Regions from separate parts of the Kineococcus sp. NPDC059986 genome, predicted to be linked through region 2. Evidence: riboswitches for the same ligand, from Rfam matches in the RefSeq annotation. Region 2 holds a riboswitch; each other region holds the start of a gene.
What was found. Region 2 has a riboswitch for S-adenosylmethionine ahead of sfnG (dimethylsulfone monooxygenase SfnG). Riboswitches for the same ligand answer to the same signal wherever they lie in the genome.

Region 1 (7,342 bases), on a different contig from region 2:
CCGCACGACTCCGGGCGCGCCGAGCCGGTCGGCGCGGGCCGCGGCCGACGCCGCCAGCCCCTGCGCGACTCCTGCGGCCGCGGGGTCGGCGAGCGCCCGGCCCAGCAGCACCACCTCGGCGACCTTCTGGTCGGCGAACGCCAGCCAGCTGCGCAGTCGTTCCGGCAGCGCCGTCTCGCGGTCCACGTCGTGCGGCACGTGCAGGAGCGAGGTCGACGTCCCCGCGACGACGTGGGCGGGCCCGTCCTGCAGGGAACGCAGTGTCGCCAGCGCGTGCTCGAGGTCACCGCGCCAGACGTTGTGCCCGTCGACGACGCCCGCGACGACGGTCTTGCCGGCCAGCGCGGAACCGTCCGCGGGCACGGAGCCCTTGACGAGGTCGAGCGCGATCCCCTCCACCGCGCTCAACGCCCCCAGGAACCCGTGCGCGTCCCCGTAGGGCGTGGCGACCAGCAGCCGCGGACGGGACGGGACCGCCGCGAGCCGCTCGTAGGTGGCGCGGACCAGCTCGTCGAGCCCGTCGACACCGGCCGTGGCGGAGTCGCTCACCAGCCCCGGTTCGTCGAGCTGGACCCAGGTCGCCCCCGCCGCGGCGTAGGCGGCGAGCAGCTGCTCGTAGGCACCCAGCAGGTCCTCGAGCCGCGACAGCGGGGAGAACCCGGCCGGGCTGTCGTCGGACGCCTTGGCCAGCAGCAGGAACGTGACCGGACCGACGAGGACGGGACGCGTGAGGAACCCGTCCGCGAGGGCCTCGGCGAACTCCCGGACGCCGCGGTCGTCGGCGAACCGGAACGCGGTGCCCGGGCCGATCTCGGGGACGAGGTAGTGGTAGTTCGTGTCGAACCACTTCGTCATCTCCAGCGGGGCCAGCGCGCCGCGCCCCCGGGCGATCGTCGAGTAGGCCTGCAGGTCCACCCGTCCGTCGGCCGCGACGAGGTCGGCGAACCGTTCCGGAACAGCACCCACGGCGACGGCCGTGTCGAGGACCTGGTCGTAGGCGGAGAACGAGGACGGGATGGAGGCGTCGTGGGCGGGCAGGCCCAGCGCGTTCAGCCGCCGGACCGTCGCCGCCCGCACGGCCGCCAGGGCCGTCTCCGTCGCGGCGAGGTCGGCACGCCCGGCCCACAGGGCCTCCAGCGCCCTCTTCGTCTCGCGGTCGGGGCCGATGCGGGGGTAGCCGAGGACGGTCGCGGTCCACGCCGGCTGGTCGGTGGTCGGGTGCTGGCTCATCGGAGGGCTCCTCCTACCGCGCGGACGCGGCGTTCGGCGGGACGGGTCGTGGTCGTGTGGTCGCGCAGGTGGTCGCGCAGGTCGTCGAGCAGGTCGAGGACGGGCTCGACCGCGTTGAAGGTGTAGAGGTGCAGGCCGGGTGCGCCGACGGCGAGCAGGTCGCGGGCGAGCCCGGAGGTGAACGCCGTGGCCGCTCGGCGACGGACGCGTTCGTCGCCGGAGTCCAGGGCCGCGAGCAGTTCCCGCGGTGCGGGGACACCGGTCAGCTCGCCGATCCGTTCGAGCCGGCGCAGTTCGTGGGTCACCGCCAGCCCGGGCAGCAGGGGCATCGTGATCCCCGCGGCCCGGGCCCGGGAGAGGAACGTCCCGTACTCCCGGGCGGACCAGCCGACCTGGCAGACGGCGAACTGCGCGCCGGCGTCCTGCTTGGCGCGCAGGACCGCGAGTTCGTGCTCGTCGCGGTCCCGCGGGAAGGCCGCGACGGCGAGGCTGAGCGGGGGGACGTCGACGGGGAGACGCCCACCCCGCAGCGCGAGGCGCCGCCGGTCGGCGACCTGGAGGAGTTCGACGAGGTCGCGGGCCGTCGCGACGCCGTCGGGGTGGGGGGTGAACTCCCCCGCCCCGCACGGCGGGTCCCCGCGCAGGGCGAGGACGTTCCGGACGCCGGCGTCGAAGAACTCGCACGCCAGGTCGACGACCTCGCGGCGGGAGGAACCCACGCACGTCAGGTGCGCCATGGCGGGCACCGCCGTGGAACTCAGGACGTGGGCCAGCAGGTCACGGCTCGGACCCCGGGTGGCACCGGCCGCCCCGAAGGTCACCGAGACGAAGTCCGGTCCGGTGGCCAGGAGGTCGGACAGTCTGCGCCACAGCGCATCCCGCCCGTCCGCCGTCCTCGGCGGGAAGAGTTCGAAACTGAGCGTCGGCCGCCCCGCCGCACCGGCGACGAGGGGGGCGAGCGTCATCGCGCCGGTCCCGCACAGGGTCGCGGGGTCGGTTCGACATCGGTGTTGCGCATCACGGGCTCCATCGGCCTGGCGTTAGCACCCTCGCCCGGGCTCGGGGGGTTGCTGCGGCGTCGTCGAGCCAGGACTCTCGGCCGCTCTGGATGGTGTGCTCCGACCATAGAGGCACTTCGCTCGGCTCCACAAGTGGTCCGGGAACGACCACCCGGGCGGCGCAGGACGGGCTCAAGGAAGGCCGCCGACACACCGATGTTGATCGTTCGGGATCCTCGTGGCAGGCTCCTGCACAGGTCATGAGCGCCAGCGACAAGCCCCGGCTCGCTGGCCGGCAACCCTCCTCCGCGGTGGGGTGCCCCGGGTGACGACCTGGCCGGTTCCGTGGTGGAGCCGGCAAGCGCGGACCTCGCCGGGCGACCCGGTTCTCCCGGCAGGGTCCCCCTCTCCCAGGAGTTCCTGCGTGAGCACCAGCACCCTCTCCCCCTTCCGACCCTCCTGTCGCCGCCCCGGTCCGGTCGACCCGCTGCTCCCCGTCGTCGGCGCCGACACCCCGGTCCCCCTCGCCACCGGCGGCACCTCGACCTACGTGAACCTCGACAACGCGGCGAGCGCCCCGGCGTTGCGCGCCGTCGCCGACCGGGTCGCCCAGGTGCTGCCGCACTACGCGAGCGTGCACCGCGGCGCCGGGTACCTGTCCCGCGTCTCGACCGCCCTCTTCGAGCAGGCCCGCGCCGAGGTCGGCCGGTTCGTGGGCGCCCGCCCCGACGACGTCGTCGTCCTCACGAGGAGCACCACCGACGCCCTCGACCTGCTGGCCAAGGCCGTCCCCGCGGGGACCCGGGTGCTGGTCGCCGACGTCGAGCACCACGCCAACCTGCTGTCCTGGCAGCGGTCGGCGCGGACCACGGTCGTGCGCGGCGGGGCCGACGCGGAGGAGACGGCGGACCTGCTGGCGGCCGAACTCGCGACCGGCCGCTACGGGCTGCTGGCCGTCACGGGGGCCTCCAACGTCACGGGGGAGGTCCTGCCGCTGCGGCGGCTGGCGCGGGCGGCCCGCGACGCCGGAGCCCGCACCGCGGTGGACGGCGCGCAGCTCGTGCCGCACCGGCGGGTGGACCTGGCGCGCGACGGGATCGACTACCTGGCCCTGTCCGGCCACAAGCTGTACGCGCCCTTCGGCAGCGGGGCCCTCGTCGGTCGCCGGGACTGGCTGGACGCGGCCGACCCCTACCTGGCCGGCGGGGGCGCGACGCTGGACGTGAGCGCGGACGGGGTGGCGTGGGCGGACGGCCCCGACCGGCACGAGGCGGGTTCACCCAACGTGGTCGGCGCGGTCGCCCTCGCCCAGGCGTGCAGGACGCTGGCGGCGCTCCCCGTCGGGGCCCTGGAGACCCACGAGGCGCAGCTGCGCGCCCGGCTCGTGGACGGGCTGACCGCCCTGCCCGGGGTCGAGGTCGTGCGACCGCACCCCCGCGACGCCGTCGCTGTCGTGACCTTCACCGTCCCGGGTCACCCCGCCTCGCAGGTCGCCGCGTACCTGTCCGCCGAGCACGGCACGGGGGTTCGGGACGGCCGGTTCTGCGCACACCGCTTCGCCGACGCCCTGGGGCTGGGCGCGGGAGGTCTGCGCGTCTCGACCGGGGTGGGCACGTCGTCCGCCGACGTCGACCGCCTGCTGCGGGCCCTGCGGCAGTACCTGACGACCGGTCCGGAGCTCACCTACGGGGTCGTCGACGGCCACTGGGGGCCGGTGTCGGACGCCCGACCGGCACCCGAGACGTTCCTCGCCCCCCTGACCGCCACCCGCCGGTGACCCCGGGGCGCACGCCGCTCAGGCCAGCGGCTCGCTGCTGGGCCGCGGCCCTTCGCCGGTGCGGGGAGCCTCGTGGGCGAGCAGAGCGTGCAGCTCGGACTCGAACTCCGTCCAGGTCAGTTCGCCGGGGCCTGGTTCGAGGTGGCGGCCGGCGTCGTGGCCGCCCTCCTGCGCGTGGGCGAGGTCCGCTGGCGACCACGGGAACCCCCACTGGCCGTGGCCGGCCAGGGCGAGCCCCTGCACCACGACCGACCCCAGACTGGTTGCGGCAGCGCACCATCGCGCCCACTGTCGTCGCAGCACCTCTCGCACCTCCACTCTCGGGGGCCTCACTGTCGCACACGACCGGCGTCGCCGGGAGGCCCTTGCCCGACCCGCTGCGCGAGACGCGCAGCACACTCCCCGACACCACTCCGGAGACCCCGTGACCACTCCCCTGCACGTGTTCCTCGACGTCGACGGCGGCGGCTGGCACCCCGCCGCCTGGCGCCGCTCCCGCAGCACCCCCGACGAGGTCCACTCCCCCTCCCGGCTGCGGGGGTTCGCCGTCACCGCCCAGGCCCAGGGGCTGACGGGACTGACGTTCGAGGACCCGCCCGCGACCGACCCGCGCAACCCGGTGGGGCACCTGGACGCCGTCCAGCGCGCAGCCTTCCTGGCCGGCACGACGGACGCGATCGGCCTGCTCCCCGTGGCGGCGACGACGTACTCCGAGCCCTTCCACGTCGCCGCCCAGATCGCCTCGCTCGACCACTCCAGCGCGGGCCGTGCCGGCTGGATCGCGACGACGTCCCCGCCGGCCGTCGCGCGGGGTGTGGACCTGCCCGTCGCCGCGGACCCCGCGACCGAACTCGCGGACGTCGTGGACACCGTCCGGGCCCTCTGGGACTCCTGGGAGGACGACGCCGTGATCCGGGACGTCGCCACCGGGCGGTACGTCGACCGCGACCGCCTCCACCACGTCGACGTCGACACGGGCCGCTGGTCGGTCAAGGGCCCGCTGACCGTTCCGCGGTCCCCGCAGGGCCACGCCGTCGTCGTGGTGCACGAGGACGACCTCGGGAACCGGCCCGACGTCCCCGACGTGGTGCTCACGGGGAACCCCGGGGCGCGACGGTCCCCAGGCTCTCCCCTCGTCGTCCTCGACGTCGAGTTCGCCCTGGACACCACCGCGCACCCGGCCGCCGACCGGTTGGCGGCCCTGGACGCCTCCGCCCCCGCGCCGGACGCCGGGAATTCCCGGGTCCGGTGGGCCGGGTCGGGCGAGGCCTTCGCCCGGTACCTCACCGACCTGAGCCGCACCGTCGACGGGGTCCGGTTGCACGCGGCGGTCCTCGACGAGGACCTGCCGGCACTCGTGCGCACGACGCTCCCGGCCCTGCGCCTGGCCCGGCTCCTGCGGGCCCCGCTGCCGGGGACGACGCTGCGCACCACCCTGGGACTGCCCCGTCCCGCCAACCGGTTCGCCCCTCAGCCCACTCCCGTCGGAGGAGCCGCCCTGTGACCACCGCCGACCCGCGCACCACCGACCTGCGCTTCCCCGACGCCGTCGTCCACTTCGGGGTGTTCTTCCAGGGCGTGAACCACAGCACCATCTGGTCCGACCCCCGCAGCGGTTCTCAGATGGCGCACTCGACGTTCGTGCAGCTCGTCCGCACCGCCGAGCGGGGGCTGTTCGACGCGTTCTTCCTCGGGGAGGGTCTGCGTCTGCGCGAACAGCGGGGGAAGGTCCACGACCTCGACGTCGTCGGCCGCCCCGACGCGCTCACCGAACTCGCGACCCTGGCTGGTCTGACGACGCACATCGGCCTCGTCGCGACGCAGAACACGACGTACAACGACCCCGCGGACCTGGCCCGCCGGCTCGCCTCGCTCGACGTCCTGTCCGGGGGCCGCGCCGCGTGGAACGTGGTCACCACCGACAACGCCTGGACGGGGGCGAACTTCCGGCGCGGCGGGTACCTCGACCACGCCGACCGCTACGAACGCGCCGAGCGGTTCGTCCGGACCGCCCAGCGCGTGTGGGACAGCTGGGACGGCGAACGGTTCAACCCCGTCCGGGTGCAGGACGGGTTCTTCGACGTGGAGTTCACCCCGACCGTCCGACGCAGCCCCCAGGAGCACCCCGTGCTCTTCCAGGCGGGTGACTCCCCCGCCGGCCGCGACTTCGCGGCGAGGACGGCGGACGTCGTGTTCTCCCGGCACGGCACGGACCACGCCGATGCCCTCGCCTTCGCCGACGACGTCCGCCGGCGGACCCTGGCCGCGGGGCGGCCCGACGGTGACGTCCTCGTCCTGCCCGGGACGCAGATCGTGGTGGCCGACACCGCTACGGAGGTCGAGGAGAAGGCGCGGTGGGTCCTGGAGCAGCAGGTGACCCCGGCCACGGCCCTGTCCCTCGTCGGGCAGGTGTGGGGCGAGGACCTCTCGCACCTCGACCCCGACGGCCCGCTGCCGGCGCACGACCCCGTCATCACGGACATCGACGGCACACGGGGCGCCCACCGGGCGGGGGCCGACGCCCGGGCCCTGGCGCAGCAGTGGCGCGCGGTCGCGGAGGAGAACAAGTTCTCGTTGCGCGACCTGGTGCTGCACCACTCCTCCGAGCGGGGTTTCGCGGGCACGGCGTCGCAGCTGGCGGACGAGCTCACGCACTGGGTCCGCACGGGCGCCTGCGACGGGTTCAACGTCACGCCGTACCTCGTCCCCGGCGGGCTCGACGAGATCGTCGACCAGCTCGTCCCGGCGCTGCAGGACCGCGGCGCCTACCCGACGGAGTACGTCGGGACGACGCTGCGCGAGCACCTGAGACTGCGGGCTCCCCTCACCCGGCGGTGACCCCCGCCGCCGGACGGTGCAGCGCCTCGGCCCGCAGCAGGGAGCCGAGGTGGCGGGCGATGGCCCCGGGGGCCGACTCCGGGGCCACGGCCTCGACGGCGGGGTTGTAGTTCGTGTTGGTGTTGACGTCGTAGACGACGGTGCGGCCGTCGACGGTCTCGGCGAACTCCACCCCCGCGATCTCCAGCCCCGCCGAGCGCAGCATCCGCGCGCACCGCTGCACGACGGGCGTGTCCGCGGTGACCTCCGGTCGCAGGGCGAAGGGTTCGGCCGCCACCCCGGGCACGGCGCACGCGTCGGCGGGGCACAGCTCGAAGCTGCCCGCCGACGTGTCGACCCGGACCGCGTAGACGAACCGGCCACCGACGAACTCCGCGCGCGTGATGAACGGCTCGGCGGTCCGCAGGAACTCCTGCAGCAGCGTGACGCCGTCCACCGGTTCCTCGAACTCCGGGGAGGCGATGTACGCGTCGAACTCCTCGTGGGAGTCGAACCGCCG
Region 2 (7,342 bases):
TCCTGGAACGTCGCGACGAGCGCCTTGATGTTCTCGGAGTCCTTCCAGCGCGAGCCGATGGTCAGCTGACCGGCGAACTCGTCGGGCGCGGTCGGGGCGAAGATCTGCTGCTCGATCGGGATCTGCGCCGCGAGGTAGTACTCGGTGTAGCCCACGGCGGCGTCGAGGTCGGGCAGCGCCCGGGACTGGGCACCGAAGTCGAGCAGCGTGAAGTTCAGGTTCTTCGGGTTGCTCGCGATGTCCTGCACCGTCGCCTTGCCGGCGTCCGTGCCCGGCTTGAGCGTGATGAGCCCGGCCTTCTCGAGGACGAACAACCCCTGCGACTCGTTGGCGGGGTCGGAGTACAGCGAGACGGTCCCGCCGTCCGGGATGTCCTGCGGGGTCTTCCACTTCGCCGACCACAGACCGAAGCCCCAGCGGAACACCGGCGTCGCGGCCTCCTCGCGGAAGTCGGGGTTCGCCTGCAGGACCTGGCCCAGCCACAGCTTGTGCTGGTAGATCGTGCCGGCGACCTCACCGTCGCTCACGGCGCGGTTGATGGTGTTCGAGTCCGCCAGCGCCTTGAACGCGACCGTGATCCCGTGCGAGGGGGCGACGTCCTTCGCGATGTACTCGATGAGCGCCTCCTCGCGGGCGTTCCCCTCGGCCGTGGCGACGTAGAGCGTGGCGCCGGCCTGCGTGTTCGCCGTGGTGTCCCCGCCGAGGCGCGGGACGACGATCGCGGCGGCGGCGCCGAGCAGGACGACCGCCCCGCCGGCGACGAACGGCCAGCGCCGCCGCTTGCGGATCTCGAAGCCGTGGTCGTCGGTGCTGGGTTCGCGGATCTCAGTGGACAAGGGTCTTCTCCAGGTTCTGGGTGGGGTTCGAGCGGGGGTTCGCGGAGGAGTTCGAGCGGGGGTTCGTGCGGGAGGAGCGGCGGCGGGTGCGGGGGTCCGCGGCCCGGGCCAGGGCGTCCCCGGTGAGCTGCACGAGGGCGACCAGCGCGACGAGGACGACGATGGTCGCGATCATCACGGCGTGGTCGAAGCGCTGGTACCCGTAGGTGACCGCGACGTAGCCGATGCCCCCGGCGCCGATGGTTCCCGCGATGGCCGAGTACTCGATCATCGCGATGGTGTTGATGGTCAGCCCGCCGATGATCGACGGGGTCGCCTCGGCCAGCTGGACGGTCGTGATGACCTGCAGCGGAGAGGCTCCCGACGCCTGCGCGACGGCGACCAGGTTCGGCGGCACCGAGCGCAGCGAGTTCTCCACGATCCGGGCGAAGAACGCCGTGCCCGCCAGCACCATGGGGACGACGGCCGCGCGGATGCCGATGTTCGTCCCCGTGACGAACCGGGTGAACGGCACGAGGGCGGCCATGAGCACGAGGAACGGCAGCGACCGGCCCGTGCTGACGACCCACGACAGGACGGTGTGGGCGACCCGGTGCTCCAGCAGCCCGCCCGGCGCGAGGTTGTGCACGAGGACGCCGATCGGGACGCCGAGCAGCACGACGATCGTCATGACGATGCCCACCATGAGCAGGGTGTCGACGAGCGCGGGCGCGATGAGGGCGGGGATCTGGTCGAGCGGGGTGTTCACACGAGGTCCAGTTCTCGGGGGGAGGGCACCGTCGACGGCGAGGTCTGCGCGTGCAGGCCCCGGCGGTCGAGGGCGGCGGTGAGCAGGGTGGGGTCGAGCGCCGCGGGGACGCCGAGGGTCGCGTGCCCGACGGTGCGTCCCGCGACGGTCCCGACCGAGGCCCCGAGCAGGGCCAGGTCGTGGCCGAGTTCCCGGGACGCGGCGCTGAGCCAGTCGGCCGGGACGTCGTCGCCGCGGTAGTGCACCTCCCAGACGACGAGCCCGCCCGCGTCGCCGACACCGCGGCGGGGGAGCAGGGCCGCCCCCACGGGGGAGGCCGGGTCGCGCAGGACGTCCAGCAGCGGGGCGGCCTCGACGATGCGTCCGTGCTCGAGCCGGGCGACGGCGTCCGCGACGTCGACGACGGTGTCCATCTCGTGGGTGATGAAGAGGATCGCCAGGCCCAGGTCGTCGCGCAGCTCCCGCAGCAGGCCGGTGATCGAGGCCGTCGCCTGCGGGTCCAGTCCCGAGGTCGCCTCGTCGGACAGCAGGACCCCCGGCCGCAGGGCGAGCGCCCGCGCGATGCCGACCCGCTGGCGCTGGCCGCCGGACAGTTCGTGCGGGTAGCGGTCGGCCAGACCCGCCAGCCCGACCCGGTCCAGCAGTTCGGCGACGCGACGCGTGCGGTCCCGCGGCACGACACCGAGGTAGCGCAGCGGGAGTTCGACGTTCTGCGCGGCGGTGCGGCGGGTCTGCAACCCGTCGGACTGGAAGATCGTGCCGATGCGGCGCCGCGCCTCCCGCAGTCGGCCCGCGCCCAGCTGGGTGAGGTCCTGGCCGCTGACCACGACGGACCCCGACGTGGGCCGGGTCAGCAGCGTCACGCACTGTGCGAGCGTGCTCTTGCCGGCGCCGCTCGGACCGACGACGGCGGTGATGCTGCCGGCGGGGACCGTGAGGTCGAGGCGGTCCAGGACCGTGGTGGTGTGCGGGGCTTCCCCGTAGGTCTTGGTGAGGTGGCGCAGTTCGATCACGACGGCTCCTGGGCGAGGGTCCCGGGCGGGGTCCGGGCAGGGGTGGTCGCGGGCCCGGCGGGGCGCCGGGTCCGGAGACGGGACAGAGCAGCAGAGGGGTGCGCTCAGCGGGAGCGGGGACAGGCCTTCGACACGGGTGCTCCTGGTTCGTCCTTGCCCGCAACTCCTGCGGACCTGGTCCTCACCCGGAGCACCCCGTGACGAATCAGGGTTGCCGGCCAGCGAGCCGGGGCTTGACGCTGGCGCTCATGACCTGCTTCGGACTGTGACAGCCGTCCGCCGACGTCGTCAAGCGGTTCCGGAGGATCGGCCCTCGGAAAGGGTTGTCCCACATCCGCTGGGCCGCAACGGACAGAGGCGCGGTCCCGGAAGTTCGGGGCGCTGAACGGCGCGACGACGGGGTACGCTTCGACGAACCCATCCAGAGCGGCTGAGAGACCTGGCTCGACGACGCCGCAGCAACCCCACGGGGGTGCTACCGCCAGGACCGATGGAGGACGCGCCGCGATGCCCCTGCACGAACCCCTGAAGTTCGCCTACTGGGTCCCCAACGTCTCCGGGGGCCTCGTCGTCTCGACGATCGAGCAGCGCACCAGCCACGACCCCGCCTACAACGTCGAGGTGGCCAAGGCGGCCGAGCGCGTCGGGTTCGAGTACGCCCTGACCCAGGTGCGCTACCTCGCCTCCTACGGTGCGGACGCCCAGCACGAGTCCACCTCGTTCTCCCTGGCCCTCCTGCTCGCGACCGAGCGGCTCAAGGTCATCGCCGCGGTCCACCCGTTCTTCTGGCACCCCGGTGTGCTCGCCAAGTTCGCCGCGACCGCGCAGGAACTGACCCAGAACCGCCTCGCGCTGAACATCGTGTCCGGCTGGTTCAAGAACGAGGCGACACAGCTCGGCGTCACCTGGCACGAGCACGACGACCGCTACAAGCAGTCCGAGGAGTTCATCGAGCTCCTGCGCGGTGTCTGGACCGAGGACGGCTACAGCCAGTCGGGTGACTTCTTCAACGCCACCGACATCACCTTCCGCCCGCAGCCGAAGGTCGCGCCCGAGCTGTTCCAGGGCGGCAACTCCACCGCCGCGCAGGCCATGGCCGGCCGCGTCAGCGACTGGTACTTCATGAACGGCAAGAGCCTCGCCGCGGCGGCCCAGGGCGTGCGCGAGGTCAGCGCGCAGGCCGCGGCCAACGGCCGTTCCCTCCGCTTCGGGGTCAACGGCTTCGCCGTCGTCCGCGACACCCACGAGGAGGCCGAGGCGGTCCTCGAGGAGATCATCGCCAAGGCCGACCGCACCAAGGTCGAGGGCTTCGGCGAGGCGGTGAAGGAGGCCGGCAGCTCGTCGAAGGACGGCAAGGGCATGTGGGCCGACAGCGAGTTCCGCGACCTCGTGCAGTACAACGACGGCTTCCGCACGGGCCTCGTCGGCACCGCGGACGAGGTCGCCCGCCGCATCCTGGCCTACCGCCTCGTCGGCGTGGACCTCATGCTCCTGGGCTTCCTCCACGTCAAGGAGGAGGTCGAGGCCTTCGGCGAGCTCGTCATCCCGCGGGTGCGCGAGCTCGAGGCGCGCCTGGCCGCGGGCGAGGACCTGCAGCTCGGCGCCGAGCTGGACGAGGCCGTCACCGCCGCGACGGAGCCCGTCCCCGTCTGATCCGGACCGGGTCGGTGGGGAGTCGTCTCGCAGGAGTCGGGGGAGGGGGTCGGACCGTGCCACGCAGTGCGGGGCGCTGGTCCGGCCCCCTCCTCGTGCTCCTGCTGCTGGGGGCGTGCTCCAGCCCCACGCCGGTGCCCGCCACCACCCCGAACCCGTCCGTCCCGACCCCGTCCGTGACGACCTCGTCCGCCACGACCTCGTCCGCCACGACCTCGCCCGTGACGCCGGCGGCGCCGACGGGGACGCCCCTCTCCTCTCCGGCCGGCACGCCCGCCGCCACCCCGCCCGCGGCCCCGGCGACCTCCCGCTCCGCCACCCCCCTCGCGGCTCCCTCCGCACCGGCGGGACGCCGGGCCCCCGTCGTCGTGCTGGACCCCGGGCACAACGGGGGCAACGGCGCCCACCCGGCGCAGATCGGGTCCCTGGTGCCCGCCGGCGGCTTCGAGAAGCCCTGCAACACCGCGGGCACCGAGACCGACGCCGGCTACCCCGAGCACGCCTTCGCGTTCGACGTCGCCCAGCGGACCGCGGCCCTGTTGCGTGCGCGGGGGACCACGGTCGTCCTCACCCGCCCCGACGACACCGGCGTCGGGCCGTGCGTCGACGTCCGGGCGGCCCTGGCCAACGAGGCCGGGGCGTCGCTCGCGGTCTCCGTCCACGCCGACGGCGCGCCCGCGGACGACCAGGGCTTCCACGTCGCCGAACCCGCGCTCGCCCCCGACGGTGGCAACGCCGCCGTCCTCGCCCCCTCCGACGTTGCCGCCCGGGACCTGCTCACGGCCTTCGGGGCGGCGACGGGACTGCCCCCGGCGACCTACCCGGGCGACCTCGTCGCCCCCGGTCTGACCCGGCGTTCCGACCTCGCCGGCCTGAACCTCGCCCGGACCCCGGCGGTCCTGCTGGAGGCCGGGAACATGCGCAACGCGCAGGAGGCGGCCCTGCTCTCCGACCCCTCCTTCCGGCAGCGCGCCGCCGAGGGGATCGCCTCGGGTGTCGCGGCGTTCCTCGCGCGCAGCACCCCCTGAGACGGCTTACGGTGCTCCGGTGACCCTCGCCCCCGCCGACCCCACGGTCGAACTGGTCGTCCTGCTGACCGAGGACGGCACGCCCTGCGGCACGGCGCCGAAGGCGGACGTGCACCACACGAGCACCCCGCTGCACCTGGCGTTCTCCTGCTGGATCGTCGACGGCGCCGGCCGGACGCTGCTCACCCGACGCGCCGCCGTGAAGCGCACGTGGCCCGGGGTGTGGACGAACTCCTTCTGCGGCCACCCCGGCCCGGGGGAGGAACCCGCCGACGCCGTCTCCCGCCGTTCGGTGCAGGAGCTGGGTGCTCCGGTCAGCGACGTGCAGCCGCTGCTGCCGACGTTCCGCTACCGCGCCGTCATGGCCGACGGCACGGTCGAGAACGAGATCTGCCCCGTCTTCACCGCCCGGTTGGCGGGCGAGCTCGCGCTCGACCCCACCGAGGTGGACGACTACCGCTGGGTCGACCTCGCGCAGCTGCGGGCCGAGGTGGCGGCCGAGCCGGGCCCGTTCAGCCCGTGGATGCGCCTGCAGCTGCAGGAGTTCTGACCGACTCCGGATCCGGGTCCTGCGTCAGCCGCAGGACGGTGGCTCCGGGGATCCCGGTGTGCAGACCGGGGCCGGGCGCGAGCAGCAGGACCTGGGTCGTCGGCGCCACGTGCTCGAACACGGCCGCCAGCCGCCGCAACCGGTCGGGGTCGGTGTGCCCGAGGGCGTCGTCGAGGACGACGGGCACGCCGTCGGCCGGGTCCACGAGCGTCGCGCAGGCCAGACGCAGGAGGACGGCGAGCTGCTCGCGCGCACCGGTGGACAGCTGGTCGTAGCCGACCGTCCGCCCGTGCAACGTCCGCTGCACGATCCGCAGGTCGTCGTCGAGGGTGATGCCGAAGGTCTCGCCGAACACCGTGCGCCCCAGCTCTTCCAGGCGGTCGGTGAAGGGCTGCACGTACCGCCGGCGCTGGGAGTCGCGGTGCCGGTCCAGGGTCTGCAGCAGCAGGCGCGCCGCAGCGGCCCGCCGGTCCAGCCCGGCCTGCTCCTCCTCCAGCCGGGCCACGCGTGAGGCGGCCTGGTCCCAGACCTCCTGCCGCTCCTCACCGCCCATGACGGACAGCCGGGCCTGGAGGTGGACGAGCTCACCGTCCAGCGCGTCGCGGCGGGTCGCGAGGGCGTCGAGGGCGGTCTGCACCTCCCGCGCCCGGCGCAGGACGGTGTCCTCGTCGCGGGCGGCGAGGTCGGCCTCCAGGGCCCGGACCTCCTCGGCCGCGGCCGTCGCCTCCGTCGCCGTGCGGGCCACGGCGTCCTCGAGCGCCGCGTCGTCGGCCGCGGCGCGCGCGGCGCTCAGCCGGTCGGCGGCACCGAGCACCTCCGCCCGGGACAGCTCCAGCCGCGTCCGCAGCGCCGTCAGCTCGTGGGCCAGCCGGTCGGCGGTCCGGGCCAGCGCGGTGGCCTCGGCCTGCGCCTCCCGCACACGGGTCCGCTGCTCCTGCACGGCGTTCCGCGCGGCGGCCTCCGCCTGCCGCAGGGCGTGTTGGTCCTGCCCGTCGTCCGGTGCCGGACCCAGCTCGGCGTCCAGCCGGTCGGCCTCGGCGCGCAGCGCGTCCGCGTCCGCGTCGGCCGTCAGCTGGGCCAGCTGCGCCCGGGCCACGTCGACGGCGGCCTGCGCGGCGCGGCGCTCCTCGTGGGCGGCGCGGGCCGCGGCGACGTCCTCGACGCCGGCCGCGGTCAGCAGCTCCTGCAGCCGCGCCGCCGCGGCGTCGAGCTCGTCCGCGACGGGGCCGGTGTCGGCGCCCGGCAGCACGCGGACCGTGGCGAAGCCGGCGACGTCCACGGCGAGCGGCCGGGTGGCGGCGAGCTCCGTGACGGTCCCCGCGGCGACGGGGCGGCCGTCGAGGAGGACCTCCACGGCCGTGGCCTCGACGACGACCCGGGCGGCGACGGCGTCGGCCCGGGCGCGCAACCGGTGCACGGCGTCGTCGGCGGCCTCCAGGGCCCGCACCGTCGTGGCGTCGACGGAGCGTCCCGTGAGCGCCGCCTGCGCCGCGCGCACCTCGTCGGCGGCCGCG
Region 3 (7,342 bases), on a different contig from region 2:
ACTTCCGCCGCGGCGGGTACCTGGCCCACGCCGACCGCTACGTCCGGGCCCGCGAGGTCCTCGACGTGGCCCGGGAGTTCTGGGACTCCTGGGGCCCGGACGCCCTCGTCGCGGACCCCGTGAGCGGGGTGTTCGTGCGGGACGTCCACGAGGTCGAGCACCACGGACCCCAGTTCGACGTCCGCGGGCCCGGGCTGCTGCCGCGGAGCCCGCAGGGGCACCCGGTCCTCTTCCAGGCCGGCGACTCCGACGGGGGCCGCGACTTCGGCGCGGCCTACGCCGACGCGATCTTCACGATGCACGGCACGCTGGAGGCGGGGCAGCGGTTCACCGCCGACCTGCGCGCCCGTGCCGTGCGGCACGGCCGCGCGGGCGAGGACCTCCGGATCCTGCCCGGGGCGTCCTTCGTGCTGGGGGACACCGAAGCCGAGGCGCGGGAGAACGCGCGGGAGGTCCGGTTCCAGCAGGTCGGTCCCGAGCAGGCCGTCGCGTTCCTCGAACAGGCCTGGGGCCGTGACCTCACGGGGTTCGACCCCGAGGGACCGCTGCCGGCGCAGGAACCCGACCTCACCTCGACCATCGTGCAGGGACGGGCCCGGTCGGTCCAGGACCGGGCCGAGACCGTCCGGCAGTGGCGCGAGCTCGCGGCCGCCCACGGCTGGAGCGCCCGCGAACTCGTCGTCGAGGTCTCCGGCCGGCAGCAGTTCGTCGGCACCCCGGACCAGGTCGCCGCGGAGATCGACGCCTACGTCCAGGCCGACGCGTGCGACGGGTTCATCCTCGTCCCGCACCTGACGCCCACGGGCCTCGACGAGTTCGTCGACCGCGTCGTCCCGCTGCTGCAGGAGCGCGGGGTGTACCGCACGGAGTACACCGGGACGACGTTGCGCGAGCACCTCGGCCTGCGCCACCCGCACGACACGGCCCGCCGCACCGACGCACACCCTGCTCGACACCCTGCTCGACACCCTGCTCGACACACCGCTTGAGGAGCGACAGATGACCACCACGACGATCGACGCGGGGACCCTCGCGCACGCCCGCACCGCGTGGGAGGCCTGGCGCGCCGAGCGCACCGCGACCCTGTCGGCTCCGCACGGCTGGTTGAGCCTCACCGGCCTGCACTGGCTGGGCACCGACGTCGCGGAGGTCGACGGGCTGCCGGGTCGTTGGGCCTCGGTGGACGGCGCGGTCGAGGTCACGGCCACCGCGGCCGACGGGATCGTCCTCGACGGGGTGACCGTCGAGGGCACCGTCCGCGTCGAGACCCCCGAGGGGGCGCCGGGAACCCTCGTGGAGATCGGTGAACGGCGGGTGGAGGTCATGCAGCGCAGCGGGAACCACGCGCTGCGCGTGCGCGACCCGCAGGCCCCGACGCTCGCCGCGTTCACCGGCGTCCCGGTGTTCGAGTTCTCGCAGCGGTACGTGCTGCCCGCGGAGTTCGTCCCGCACGAGCAGGTCCAGGACGTCGTCGTCGGCGCCGTCGTGGAGGGTTTGCAGCACCACCACCGCGCGGTCGGCGTCGTCCGCTTCGAGCTGGACGGTCCGCAGCAGCTCACGGTGTTCGACGGCGGGACGGCCCTGTTCACCGACGCCACCTCCGGCGTGACGACGACGGGGACGACCCGCTCGGTCCCCGTCCCCACGACGCCCGGTCCGGTCGTGCTGGACCTCAACCGCGCCCAGAACCTGCCGTGCGCGTTCACCGACCACGCCACCTGCCCCTTGCCGCCGGCCGAGAACCGCCTCACCGTCCCCGTCGCGGCGGGGGAGAAGGACCCGCGGTGACGACGCTGCTCGAGGGTTTCTCCCCGGCGGAACTCTCCGCCCTGCGCGCGGACTTCCCGATCCTGTCGCGCACGACCCGGTCGGGCAAACCGCTGGTGTACCTGGACTCCGGGGCGACGTCGCAGAAACCGCGGTCCGTCCTGGACGCCGAACGCCGGTTCTACGAGACGCACAACGCGGCCGTGCACCGCGGCGCGCACCAGCTCGCCGAGGAGGCCACCGACGACTTCGAGGCGGCCCGTTCCGCGATCGCGGCGTTCGTCGGCGCCCCCGCCGACGAGGTCGTGTTCACGAAGAACGCCACGGAGTCGCTGAACCTCGTCGCCCACGCGTTCAGCACCACGACGGCCTACGCCGCCCGCGGTTCCGCACCGGCGGGGCAGGCCGTCGACCCGCGGTTCGTCCTCGCCGAGGGGGACGAGCTCCTCGTCACCGAAGCCGAGCACCACGCCAACCTCGTGCCGTGGCAGGAGCTCTGCGCGCGCACGGGTGCGGTCCTGCGGTGGATCCCCGTGACCGACGACGGCGTCCTCGACCTCTCCGGGCTCGACGCGCTCGTCACCGACCGGACGAAGGTCGTCGCGTTCGCGCACGCCTCCAACGTCCTCGGTGCGGTCGCGCCGGTCGCCGAGCTCGTCGCGGCCGCCCGCCGGGTGGGGGCCCTCGTCGTGCTCGACGCCTGCCAGTCCGTGCCGCACCTGCCCGTCGACCTGCCGTCCCTCGGCGTCGACCTCGCGGCGTTCTCCGGCCACAAGATGCTCGGCCCGTCGGGCGTCGGGGTCCTGTGGGGGCGCGCGGAAGTGCTCGCCGCCATGCCGCCGTTCCTCACCGGCGGGTCGATGATCGAACTCGTCCGGATGGAGCGGTCGACGTTCGCCCCCGCCCCGCAGAAGTTCGAGGCCGGCGTCCCGATGACGGCCCAGGCCGTCGGCCTGCACGCCGCGGTGGACTACCTGCGCGACCTCGGACCCGACGGGACCGGCATCGCGCGCGTCGAGGCCCACGAACGCTCCCTCACCGCGCTCCTCCTCGGGGAACTGGCGGAACTGCCGTGGGTCCGCGTGCTGGGGCCGCTGGACGCCGCCGCGCGGGTGGGTCTCGTCTCGTTCGTCGTCGAGGGACCCGACCTGCAGGTCCACGCCCACGACGTCGGCCAGCTCCTGGACGACGAGGGCGTCGCCGTCCGCGTCGGGCACCACTGCGCCTGGCCGCTGCACCGCCGGTTCGGGGTCGCGGCGACGACGCGCGTCAGCTTCGGGCCCTACAACCAGCCCTCCGACGTCGACGCCGTGCTCCGGGGCCTGCACCGGGTCCGCGACCTCTTCGGCTGAGCTCCCCGTGAGAACCTGACGCGCGTGGACCTGTACCAGCAGCTGATCATCGAGCACTCCAAGCGCCCCCACGGCGAGGGGTTGCGCGAGCCGTTCGCGGCGGAGGCTCACCACGTGAACCCGACGTGCGGGGACGAGATCACGCTGCGGGTGCAGGTCGAGGACGGCGCGGACGGGCCCCTCGTGCGGGACGTCTCCTACGACGCCCTCGGCTGCTCCATCAGCCGGGCCTCGGCCTCGGTGCTGCACGAGCTCGTCGTCGGCCGCCCCGTCACCGAGGTGGGGCAGGTCCGCGACGCCGTGCAGCACATGCTCACCAGCCGCGGCGAGGACCCCGGCGACGAGGAGGTCCTCGGCGACGCCATCGCGTTCGCAGGGGTGGCGAGGTACCCGGCGCGGGTGAAGTGCGCGCTGCTCAGCTGGTCGGCGCTCGCCGACGCGCTGCTGCGCGCCTGAGGCTCAGCGCCTGGCCGTCAGGAGCCAGAACCGTCCGGTCCGCCGGAAGGGCTCCCGGTCGCACAGGGCCAGTTCGAGCGCCAGCAGTCGAGCGAAGAACTCGGGGTCGCGCTTGCGGTCGTCGTCGGTGACGAGGTCCGTCACGCACCGCACCCCGTACCGCCCCGTCACCGTGAGACCACTGCGCTGCAGCGCCTCCTCGACCGTGGCGGACTCCAGCCGGTTCATCGGGTGGTCGAAGGTCTGGCCGTGGACCGTGCGCGCGTCGAGCAGCGCGAGGGCCTCGGCCGGGTCGAGGCGGCGGACGGCGGCCGCGAGCACGTCCATGGCAGGGGTGGGTGCCATGAGGGAGACCACGCCGCCGGGCGCGAGGAACGCGGTGAGACGGTCCACGGCCCCCGCCACGTCGTCGAGGTAGTGCAGGACGTTGTGGCACAGCACGACGTCGAAGGCGCCCTGCAGGTCGGCCGGCTCGTCGTCCAGGTCGGCGACGCGGGTGGCGAACCCGTGCTCCGCGGCCCGGCCCAGCAGGTCGGGTGAGCGGTCGAGCACGGTGACGCTGTGCCCGGCGGCCGCGAGGGGCACCCCGTCCTGTCCGTCGCCCCCGCCGACGTCGAGGACCCGCAGGCCCGTGCCGGTGACCGTGCGCCGCAGCACCTCGGCGACGACGGCGTAGCGCACCCGGCCCCACGGCTCGGCCTGCCACTGCGCCCACTGCGCCGACCGGTCCCCGAAGACGTCCGTCACTCTCCGCACGCTAGCCGCCGTTAGCCTGCCCGCCGTGGAGATCCGCGACTACGCCGACGCCGACTGGGCCGGCATCTGGCCCTTCTTCGACGAGATCGTCGCCGACGGGGAGACGTACGCGCTGCCGCAGGGGCTCACGTCGGACCGGGCCCGGGCAGAGTGGGTCGGCGCGCCGCCGTGGGGGACGTTCGTCGCCGTGGACGAGGAGGGGACGGTCCTCGGGACCGCCAAGTGCGGGCCGAACCGGCCCGGCGCCGGGTCGCACGTCTCGACCGCCAGCTTCATGGTGTCCCCGGCCGCGCGGGGACGCGGGGTGGGCCGGGCCCTCGGTGAGCACGTCCTGGTGTGGGCGCGAGACCGTGGCTTCCTGGCGATGCAGTTCAACGCCGTCGTGGAGACCAACGCCGCCGCCGTCGCCCTGTGGCAGTCCCTCGGCTTCGCGGTCCTCGGCACCGTGCCGCAGGCCTTCGACCACCCCGAGCACGGGTACGTCGGCCTGCACGTCATGCACCGCTTCCTCTGACCCGCGCCGACGGGGCCGGTAGCGTCCGGGGATGAGTGGTGCGCGGCCGGGCGCCGGTCCCGACGAAGCTGCCGAGGGCCGGTGCGGGACGTGGTTCCCGCCGCCGCCGTTCATCGACTCCTTCGTCCTGCCCCGGGTGGTCCTGCGGCGGACCGGTGCGGGGGAGGGGGACAGGGCCGGCGTCCTGGCCGCTCTCGTGGCCGCGTTGCCGGCGACGGGACCGGTGCAGGTGTGGACGGAACTGCCCCACGACCCCGCCGGCGCGTCGGAGGACCGGCTCGTCGCGGAGTTCACCCGGCTGCGGGACGGGATCGGGCCGCAGCACCACCAGAGCGTGCAGACCCGGCCCGACCCCGACGGCCGCAGCACGACGGTCGTCGTCGAGCACGACCCGTCGCCACGCCTGCTCGCCCGGCTCGCGGACAGCCCCGCCGTCGCGGCGGGAACGCTCCGGACGTGCCTGACCGACGAACGCTGCACGGTCTTCCTGCGACCGGTCGCCACCGGCGTCGAGGTGCTGGGCGCCGACGCCGCGCTTGTCGACCGCGTCGCCGCCGCGGCACCGCCCCCGTCGGTCGATGCCCTAGGCTGACCGGACCATCCAGAGCGGCCGAGAGACCTGGCTCGTCGACGCCGCAGCAACCCCGGGGACGGACCGCCGTCCCGGAGGGTGCTCATGCCAGGACCGATGGGAGGAACAGTGGGTTACGCCGGTGACCTCACCCCGCGTGAGGCCTTCGACCTGGTGCAGGACGACCCGGACGCCGTCCTCGTGGACGTGCGCACCGAGGCGGAGTGGCGGTTCGTGGGGGTTCCCAGCGGGCTCGAGCGCGAGCCCGTCCTCGTCTCCTGGTTGCCGGTCGACCCCGGCCGGTTCCTGGGCGAGCTCGCGGAGGCGGGCATCGTCCCCGGGACCGACCGGAAGGTCGTCTTCCTCTGCCGCTCGGGTCAGCGGTCCGTGGCGGCGGCCGAGACGGCGACCGCGGCGGGGATCGCGGTCAGCTACAACGTGCTCGAGGGGTTCGAGGGTCCGCTCGACGGCGAGGGCCACCGGGGCGGTTCCGGCTGGCGGGCGGCCGGTCTGCCCTGGCGGCAGTCGTGAACGACCCGCAGTGGCGGCCGGACACCACCGCCGTCCGCGGCGGCCTCGCCCGGTCGGGGTTCGAGGAGACGGCCGAGGCGCTGTACCTCACGTCCGGGTACGTGTACGAGAGCGCCGCCGCCGCGGAGGCCGCGTTCGCCGGTGACGTCGACCGGTACGTCTACTCGCGGTACGGCAACCCCACGGTGTCGGTGTTCACGGAGCGGCTGCGGCAGCTGGAGGGGGCGGAGGCCTGCTACGGCCTCGCCAGCGGCATGTCGGCGGTGTTCTACGCCCTCGCCGCGCTCCTCGGCGCGGGCGACCGGGTCGTGGCGGCCCGCAGCCTCTTCGGGTCCTGCTTCGTCGTGCTCGACGAGATCCTGCCCCGCTGGGGGGTCGAGACGGTGTTCGTCGACGGCGAGGACCTCGCGCAGTGGGAACAGGCCCTGGCCGACGGTGCGCAGGCCGTGTTCTTCGAGACCCCGGCCAACCCCATGCAGACCCTCGTCGACATCGCGGCCGTCACGGAACTCGCGCACGCCGCGGGCGCGACCGTCGTCGTCGACAACGCGTTCGCCTCGCCCGTCGGGCAGCGGCCGCTGCGGTTCGGTGCCGACGTCGTCGTGTACTCCGCGACCAAGCACATCGACGGTCAGGGCCGCGTGATGGGCGGAGCGGTCCTGGGCACCGAGGAGTTCCTCGGCGGCCGGTTCAAGGAACTCACCCGGCACACCGGGCCCACCCTCAGCCCGTTCAACGCCTGGACCCTGGCGAAGGGTCTGGAGACCCTGAGCCTGCGGGTCCGCCACTCCGCCGCGAACGCCCTGCGCATCGCCGAGCACCTCGAGGCGCAACCGGGCATCCGCTGGGTCCGGTACCCGTTGCTGGCCAGCCACCCGCAGGCCGAGCTCGCCCGGCGGCAGATGGACCTCGGCGGCACCGTCGTCACGTTCGCGCTCGACGCCCCCGAGGGGCGCGGCAAGGACCGTGCCTTCGAGGTGCTCGACGCGCTGCAGGTCGTCGACATCTCCAACAACCTCGGCGACGCCAAGTCCCTCGCCACCCACCCGGCCACGACGACGCACCGCCGGCTGGGGCCGGACGGTCGCGCCGCCATCGGCCTCACCGACGCCGTCCTGCGCCTGTCCGTCGGACTCGAGGACGTCGAGGACCTCCTCGAGGACCTCGACCGTGCCCTCGCCCGCGCCTGAACTCCCCCCGAACGGAGCACCACCCGTGACCAGGTCCGTCCCCGTCTCCCACGCCGGCAGCCTGCCGCGCACCCCCGAACTCATCGCCGCCAACGACGCGCGCACGATCGGCGCCGACGGTTTCACCCTCGAACGCACACCCGAGTTCGAGGCCCTGCTCACCGACGCCGTCGTCGACCTCGTGCGCCGCCAGCGCGACCTCGGG

Region 1: linked by a shared signal. The riboswitch ahead of AB0637_RS10055 (methylenetetrahydrofolate reductase) and the one ahead of sfnG (dimethylsulfone monooxygenase SfnG) in region 2 are both predicted to bind S-adenosylmethionine.
Region 3: linked by a shared signal. The riboswitch ahead of AB0637_RS07660 (rhodanese-like domain-containing protein) and the one ahead of sfnG (dimethylsulfone monooxygenase SfnG) in region 2 are both predicted to bind S-adenosylmethionine.

Annotation. Positions count from the first base shown of each region.
Region 1 is NZ_JBFBND010000010.1:89,480-96,821, reverse strand. It holds gene metE (5-methyltetrahydropteroyltriglutamate--homocysteine S-methyltransferase) at 1-1,230, opposite strand, end outside; gene AB0637_RS10055 (methylenetetrahydrofolate reductase) at 1,227-2,195, opposite strand; SAM riboswitch class I at 2,254-2,345, opposite strand; SAM riboswitch class IV at 2,485-2,598, shown strand; gene AB0637_RS10050 (aminotransferase class V-fold PLP-dependent enzyme) at 2,653-4,005, shown strand; gene AB0637_RS10045 (hypothetical protein) at 4,024-4,251, opposite strand; gene AB0637_RS10040 (LLM class flavin-dependent oxidoreductase) at 4,430-5,509, shown strand; gene AB0637_RS10035 (NtaA/DmoA family FMN-dependent monooxygenase) at 5,506-6,843, shown strand; gene AB0637_RS10030 (alpha-L-glutamate ligase) at 6,830-7,342, opposite strand, start outside.
Region 2 is NZ_JBFBND010000005.1:55,977-63,318, reverse strand. It holds gene AB0637_RS06045 (MetQ/NlpA family ABC transporter substrate-binding protein) at 1-836, opposite strand, end outside; gene AB0637_RS06040 (methionine ABC transporter permease) at 826-1,584, opposite strand; gene AB0637_RS06035 (ATP-binding cassette domain-containing protein) at 1,581-2,597, opposite strand; SAM riboswitch class IV at 2,742-2,851, opposite strand; SAM riboswitch class I at 3,012-3,094, shown strand; gene sfnG (dimethylsulfone monooxygenase SfnG) at 3,105-4,250, shown strand; gene AB0637_RS06025 (N-acetylmuramoyl-L-alanine amidase) at 4,307-5,278, shown strand; gene idi (isopentenyl-diphosphate Delta-isomerase) at 5,298-5,828, shown strand; gene AB0637_RS06015 (AAA family ATPase) at 5,791-7,342, opposite strand, start outside.
Region 3 is NZ_JBFBND010000007.1:84,648-91,989, reverse strand. It holds gene AB0637_RS07695 (NtaA/DmoA family FMN-dependent monooxygenase) at 1-989, shown strand, start outside; gene AB0637_RS07690 (DUF1684 domain-containing protein) at 1,000-1,788, shown strand; gene AB0637_RS07685 (SufS family cysteine desulfurase) at 1,785-3,119, shown strand; gene sufU (Fe-S cluster assembly sulfur transfer protein SufU) at 3,144-3,575, shown strand; gene AB0637_RS07675 (methyltransferase domain-containing protein) at 3,579-4,322, opposite strand; gene AB0637_RS07670 (GNAT family N-acetyltransferase) at 4,357-4,845, shown strand; gene AB0637_RS07665 (hypothetical protein) at 4,877-5,437, shown strand; SAM riboswitch class I at 5,440-5,540, shown strand; gene AB0637_RS07660 (rhodanese-like domain-containing protein) at 5,546-5,947, shown strand; gene AB0637_RS07655 (O-succinylhomoserine sulfhydrylase) at 5,944-7,137, shown strand; gene AB0637_RS07650 (cobalamin-independent methionine synthase II family protein) at 7,163-7,342, shown strand, end outside.